DNA from 2 places in the Nakamurella sp. genome. Region 1 is predicted to be linked to the other one. Evidence: riboswitches for the same ligand, from Rfam matches in the RefSeq annotation. Region 1 holds a riboswitch; the other holds the start of a gene.
The links. A riboswitch is a leader RNA that binds a small molecule or an ion and turns the genes downstream of it on or off. The one in region 1 is predicted to bind cyclic di-AMP.
Positions count from the first base shown of each region.

Region 2: it holds a riboswitch for cyclic di-AMP, as region 1 does, so the genes downstream of both, ACOJUF_RS23230 (transglycosylase family protein) here and ACOJUF_RS07230 (C40 family peptidase) in region 1, are expected to answer to the same signal.

Region 1 is NZ_JBMDXT010000144.1:5,780-9,176, forward strand. Features, by position in the region: gene ACOJUF_RS07230 (C40 family peptidase) at 1-1,226, opposite strand, end outside; cyclic di-AMP (ydaO/yuaA leader) riboswitch at 1,235-1,425, opposite strand; gene ACOJUF_RS07235 (hypothetical protein) at 1,663-1,887, opposite strand; gene ACOJUF_RS07240 (HIT family protein) at 1,908-2,390, opposite strand; partial or broken gene ACOJUF_RS07245 (NYN domain-containing protein) at 2,387-3,397, opposite strand, start outside.
Region 2 is NZ_JBMDXT010000514.1:2,055-5,451, reverse strand. Features, by position in the region: gene ACOJUF_RS23235 (MFS transporter) at 1-799, opposite strand, end outside; gene ACOJUF_RS23230 (transglycosylase family protein) at 886-1,665, opposite strand; cyclic di-AMP (ydaO/yuaA leader) riboswitch at 1,671-1,869, opposite strand; gene ACOJUF_RS23225 (glucose-1-phosphate adenylyltransferase family protein) at 2,274-3,397, shown strand, end outside.

The sequences.
Region 1 (3,397 bases):
TGGCCGGTGGCGTTCGGGCCGGCCCCGCTCACCGAGGTGACGTACACCGGACGCGACTCGGTCGAGGCGTGCACGACCTGGCCGTTGCCGATGTACATGGCCACGTGCGAGACCGGCGAGTAGTAGGTGACCAGATCGCCCGGCTGCAACTGGCTCAGCGGCACCGAGGGCAGGCCGGCCTGGCCGCCGGAGGTGCGCGGGATGCTGACGCCGGCCTGCGCCCACGCCCAGGAGGTCAGGCCGGAGCAGTCGAACGCGTTCGGCCCGGCGGCCCCGTAGACGTACGGCGAGCCGACCTTGGACAGCGCGGCGGCCACGGCGACCGCGGCGGCCCCACTGGCGGCCGGGGCACTGGGCGCGGAGCTCTCGCTGGTGGCCGCGGAGGAGTCGGCGATCGCGGTCCGGTCGGAGCGGCTGGCCGCCTGCGGGGCCGGGTCGGCCGCGGCCGGCGCGGCCTCGGCCGCGGCGTTCGCGGCCGCATTGGCCTGCTCCTGCGCGGCGTCGGCGGCGGCGCGCTCCTGCTGGGACAGCGAGTCGTAGAGGGCCTTGTACCGGGCCGCCTCGGCGTCCAGGTCGGTCTTGCGGGCGGTCACGTCGGCGGTCGCCTGCTGCGCACCGGCGGCGGCGGCGTCCGCATCGGCCTTGGCCTGGGTGGCGGCGGCGGCCGCGGCATCGGCCTGGGCCTTGGCCTGCGCGGCGGTGTCCCGCGCGGCGATGGCCTCGTTCAGGGTCTGCTGGGAATCGGCGGCGACCCGGTCCAGGGAGCTCACCTGGTCCAGGAAGTCCTCGGCGGAGCCTGCGGTCAGCATGACCGACATGCCGTCCAGCCGGGCACCGCGGAAGCTGGCGTTGGCGAAGGCGTCGACCTTGGCCTGGTAGCCGGCGGCGGCCGCATCGGCCTGCGCGGCCTGGCCGGAGGCGGCCTGCGCGGCGGCGGCGGCCGCGGTGACCTGCTCACCGGCGGCGGCGGCGGCCGCGGTGGCGGCCGACTCCTTCTCCTGGGCGACCAGGAGTTCCTCGTTCAGCGCACCCGCGCGGTGCGAGCTGTCCAGGTAGGCCTGCTGGGCCTGGTCGGCGGTGGTCGGATCGGTCGGGTCGGCGAGCGCCGAGCCGGTCCAGAGCATGCTCGCGGAGAGCATCACGATCGCGCCGATGGCGACACCACGGGAACGTCGACGAAGGCTGTTCGTCATGGCCGGCCGTGGCCGGGCGTGCAGGGTCGCCACAGCAGGCGTACCTTCCTCCTCGCCGCCTACCGAGTTAGCTGACGGATTCGGGCCAGGAAGTTAGCCCTACCCCGGGCCGGATGCGGGCAGCCGTCAGCCACTCGCGCTCGACCAGGGGATTCACCCCAGACACACCTGGTTCCCCGGTTCGGCGTGCCACGCATGCCAGCGCGGGCGGCCGATTCGGCGGGACCTCCGGGACCACCCGATTGGTGGAAGCGGCCGAAGGTCTCGGATAGGTTACGAGACCCAACCCGAAAGAGTCCAGTCGAGATGGGAAAGTTGTGGACAACACGATGCAATCGCATCGGTGACGGTCCGTCCTCACCACCCTGACCTGCGCAGACGCCCGAGCTCGCGGGCACGTTCCGGCCGTGACCCAACTGAGACCACTGTCACACCCGGTGAACGGGGCAGCCTGCTGGACATCTGCCGGTCACCCGGCGGCCCGGTCCCCCGGTCGATGGACGGGCACCAGACGCAGCGGCGGGACCAGGCCGGACTCGGCCAATGCGCCGATCGCCGACCGTTCGGCCTCGTCCCATTCGATACCGTCCGGCGTCGACCCCAGCAGGACGGTGACCACGCACCCGCCGCAGGCGTTTCCCTTGACCGCGCAGTGATCGCAATCGACGTGCATGACGCGCTCCGTTCCCGTCATCGCCGGACTCTCCGGCTCTTTCAGGTGCTCGGTGCGGACGGTAGCGACGACCTCCGACAGTGCTCCCGCAGCGCGTCCAGGACGGCCCGGTGCTCCGCCGCCGGCGCCGCGGGGGCGCCCGGGACGACCATCGCCGGGCCGCCGGCCAGCGCGTCGCCGGCGCGGTGCGGGGCGAGGTTCACGTGGAAGTGGGCGACCCGCTCCCCGAAGACGGCGGCATAGACCAGGTCGGCGCCGGTCGCCGTCCGGAGCGCGGCGGTGACCGCGGCCAGCACGGGCCCGAAGCTGCTCGCCTCCGGCCCGTCCAGATCCGTGACGTACGGGATGTGCCGCACCGGCTCCAGGTGCGCGAAGCCCGGCACCGGGCCGTGCCCGACCACCGACAGCCGCCACCGACCGTCCGTCCACACCCGGGTGCGGCCGAAGAAACGATCGGCCTCGTCCGGACGGCACAGCAGGCAGTCCGCCGCCGGTCGGGCCGGCCCATCCACCGGGGCCGTCACCCGCCCGCTCCCCCGGGCCCGCCGGTGAGCAGGGCGAGGAACACCGACGACGGCCCGGACCGCGCGCCCGTGCGTACCGCATGATCGGCGACCCGGCGGTCCGAGCTGATCACGACCACCGGACGTCCGGTCGGTTCGGCCCGGACCAGGTCGGCGATCACGTCGTCGGCCTGCACCCCGGGGGCCGAGAACAGCACCCGGACGCCCCGCGCGAACGGCCGGGTGGTGGTCACCGCCGCGCCGTCGAACACCACCGTCACCTCGGCCGAGGTCCGGGCGGCCAGCGCGGACAGCTGCCGCACCAGCCGGTCCCGCTGGTCGGCCAGCGACAGTTCGGCGAACCCGGTCTTGCTGACGTTGTAGCCGTCGACGATCAGGTGGGTCCCGGGCAGACCCACCCAGGCGGCGAGCCGGACCGGATCGGCCGTGCGCCGGTCGGTGGCCGGCTCGGCCATGCCGGACGCCACCACCTCGGCCGGGGCCGGGCCGCCGCCGATCAGGTCCCACTCGCGACGCAGCCCCGACGCCGCCGCCTCGAGCACCTGCAGCAGCAGGTCGAGCCGGCGGTCGTCGGCGGCCCGCCGGTCGTCGCTGGTCTCCCGGAGCTTGCGCACGTTCTCCGCGGCGGCGTCGGCCCGGCCGGCGGCCGCCCTGGCCTGCTCCTGCCAGACCTGGGCCTGCTGCCGCGTCCGCGCCAGTTCCTGTTCCAGGGCCTGCGCCCGGGACCGTTCGGCGGCCAGCTGGTCCTGCATCTCCCGCACCCGGGTGCCCTGCTCGCGCAGCCGCTTCTTGAGCCGCTCGGCCTCGGCCCCGGACTCGACCGGCGGGGCCGCCGCCTGCGCGGCGAGCCGGCTCTCGGCCCGGGCCAGGCGGGCGGTCGTGGCCCGCAGCTCCTGCTCCAGGTCACCGATCCGGGCGCGGGCGTCGGTGCGGCCCTGCGCCGCGGCGGCCCGGTCGAGCAGCTCCGGCGCGTCGGGGGACCGGAGCAGCACCGCGCGGGCGGCGGC
Region 2 (3,397 bases), on a different contig from region 1:
CGAGCAGCCGGATCCTTGCGCGGCGTTCCCAGAGCACGACGGCGGCGAGCGCCGCCGCCGCGCCGGCCAGGCCGGGCCAACCCCACGGGGGCAGCACCGCGCGGGCCGGATCGGGGTTGTAGAGCGCGACGACCAGCAGGCCGAGCGCCAGCGCGAGCAGACCGCCGCCGACGACGTCCACCCCGGCACCGGGCGTGCGGACGCCGGCGGGCACGGTGCGCTGCACGACGAGCATGGCCAGGGCCGCCAGCGGCACGTTGAGCCAGAAGACCCAGCGCCAGCCGTCCGGCTGGAGCTCGGCGAAGAACGGCCAGGACGCGAACAGGCCGGCGACCGCCACCCCGTACAGCGTGCCGAGCACGCTGCCGATCTCCTGCGCGGCGCCGACCGCGCCCAGGGCGCCGGCCCGGCGCGGCTCCGGCCAGAGGTCGGCGACCAGGGCCATGGTGACGGGGAGCAGGGCGCCCCCGGCCACGCCCTGCACCACCCGCCCGGCGATCAGCAGCGGGACGGACCCGGCAGCTGCGGTGATCGCCGACCCGGCGGCGAAGCCGAGCAGACACAGCTGGAGCACCCGCCGGCGACCGAACCGGTCGGACACCTGGCCCAGCAGCGGCATGGCCGCGACGTAGCCCAGGAGGAAGCCGGTGACGATCGGGGTGGCCCGCTCCAGGCGGTTCACCGGAATACCCAGGTCGAGCACCATGTCGACCAGCAGGCCCACGACGACGTAGGCGTCGAGGGCGGCGAGCAGGACCGCCGTGCCGGCCGCGGTCACGGCAATCCGGCGTCCCCCCACGTCCGGATGCTACCGGGCTCGCAGGGGTGTCCGGCCGGGGCCGATCGCGCTGTGGATCGACCCCGGGCGGACCCGGATGCGTCAGGTCACGGAATGCGGATGACCTGGCCCGGGTAGATCAGATCGGGGTCCGGGATGATGTCGGAGTTGGCCTGGTAGACGGCCTCCCAGCCACCGGACACCCCGTTCGCCGCGGCGATCTTGTAGAGGGTGTCGCCCGACACCACGGTGTAGGTGCCGTCGGCGGCGCTGCCCGAGCTGACCGAGGAGGACGACGAGCTGGTGTCGGCGGCGTCCTGGTTCCAGGACCGGCTGCCGCGGGGGCTCGACTGCTCGCTGTCGTTGTCGGTGCTGCGGCTGCCGCGCGAGGCCTGCGAGCTGCTGCTGTCCTGGTTGGAGGACGACGAGGACGACGAGGACGAATCCGAGGACGAGGACGACGAATCCGAGGACGACGAGGACGAGCCGCTCACCGAACGCTGGGTCGGGCCTTCGCCCCCGCCCGCGTACGCGCAGGCCCAGGCGCCCCAGCCCTGGCCGGCCAGGGTCTTCTCGGCGACCGCGATCTGCTGCTCACGAGTGGCCAGGTCGGCCCGGGCGGCATAGTCCTGGCCGCCGTAGGCGTTCCAGGTCGACTGGGAGAACTGCAGGCCGCCGTAGTACCCGTTGCCGGTGTTGATCGACCAGTTGCCGCTGCTCTCGCACTGCGCGACGGAGTCCCAGGTCGAATCCGGCGCGGCGGAGGCGGTTCCGGCGCCCAGGCCGAGGGCGGCGGCGCCGGCGACGACGCCGACGGTGGCGCCCCGGAGGGCGAGGGTGCGAGCCTTGGTGGGCTTGCGATGGCGTGCGACAGTACGACGCGTCATGTGGTTGTTTCCCCTAGCTACGCCTGCGAGGTGAGCTGTCGGGTTCGGGCGCGACCCAGGGCCGCCGCGATGCGGCCGGCGAATGGGTGCAGGGGATCGCCCGTCCGGCCCGCCGAAACGGTGCCGGATTCACCCCAAGGAAGCCGTGCGGCTCCCGAAGTTGGTTTCCCCGCTGCTGTCCTAGCCTTTCTGCGATGACGGTCTCCGGGCCGGAGCGGACAGCACTCGGCGCGTTGGCCCGGAGGGTTGTGGACGTGGTTGCCGGTCGAAAACCCGGCCCAGACAGACGATACGGACCGGTCCGGGAATGTCCAGGGCACCGATCTGGACATAACGGAATGGTAACGATCGACCCGACCAACCGTCGCGGCCCGTTTGCGCTGCTGAACCGGGGTGCACCCGCGGCCGGTCCGGCCCGGAGAGCCGGGCAGGGTCACTCCCCGAAATTCACCCGTTCGGAGCAGTCCACAGCACAGACGCCGGTGGGGCGGCCCACAGCCGTCGCACAGAGTGTGCACCGGCGCCCGGTCGCACCGAAAGACGAGGTACCCGTTGTTTGCCCGGCGAAACTCCGCGTGGTCGGCACGCACCCGGGGAAGACTCAGGGAATGAGCCGTGTGCGCGTCCTGGTGGTGGTCCTGGCCGGCGGTCGCGGTTCGCGGCTGGGGCCGCTCACGACGGGCCGGGCCAAGCCGTCCCTGCCCGTCGGCGGCACCTACCGGCTCATCGACATCGCGCTGTCGAACGCGACGCACAGCGGGCTGGCCGACGTCTGGGTCCTGCAGCAGTACGAGCCCCACCTGCTCGCCGAGCACCTGGCCGGCGGGCGGCCGTGGGACCTGGACCGCACCCGCGGCGGCTTCCGGATCCTCGCTCCCTTCGAGGGCCCGCCGGAGGACGGCTTCGCGTCGGGCAATGCCGACGCCCTGATCCGCAACTGGCCGGTCATCGACGCCTTCGCCCCCGACGTGCTGCTGGTCTGCAGCGCCGACCACCTGCTCACCCTGGACCTGCGCACCGTCATCGCCACGCACCTGGACGCGGCCGCCGACGCGACGGTGGTGACCACCGTCATGCCGCCCGGCACCGACGTCTCCCGCTACCTCGTCGTGCAGGCCGCGGACGGCCGGGTGCGGGCGGTCGACTACAAACCGGACCGACCGTCGGGACGCTGTGTCGGCACCGAGGTGTTCGCCTATCGACCGGACGTCCTGGCCGAGCAGCTGCGCGACCTGCACCGGGACGGCGAACTGGGCGACTACGGCGAGCGGCTGCTCCCCCGGCTGGTCGCCGGGGGCGTCGTCGCCGAGGTCCGGCACGACGGCCACTGGCGGGACCTGGGCACCCCCACCGCCTACCTGGACGGGCAACTGGAACTGCTGCGCGATCGCCCGCCGCTGCGGTTGGACGACCCGGACTGGCCGATCCTGACCTCGATGCCGGTGCGGGGGCCGGCCCTCGTGCGGCGCACGGCCTCGCTGGACCGGGCCGCGCTGTCGCCCGGCGCGGTCGTCGCCGGCGTGGTGGTCAACTCGGTCCTGGGGCCGGGCGTCGTCGTCGAGCGGGGGGCCGAGGTGCGGCACAGCGTGCTGATGGACGACGTGGTGGTCCGGTCCGGGGCCACCGTGGCGCGGTCGGTGATCGCCGAAGGCAGCGTCGTCGGCCGGCGCGCCCGGCTCGGCGCGGTCAACGCGGTGCGTCCGGTGCTGGTCGGGTCGCACCGGCGCATTGC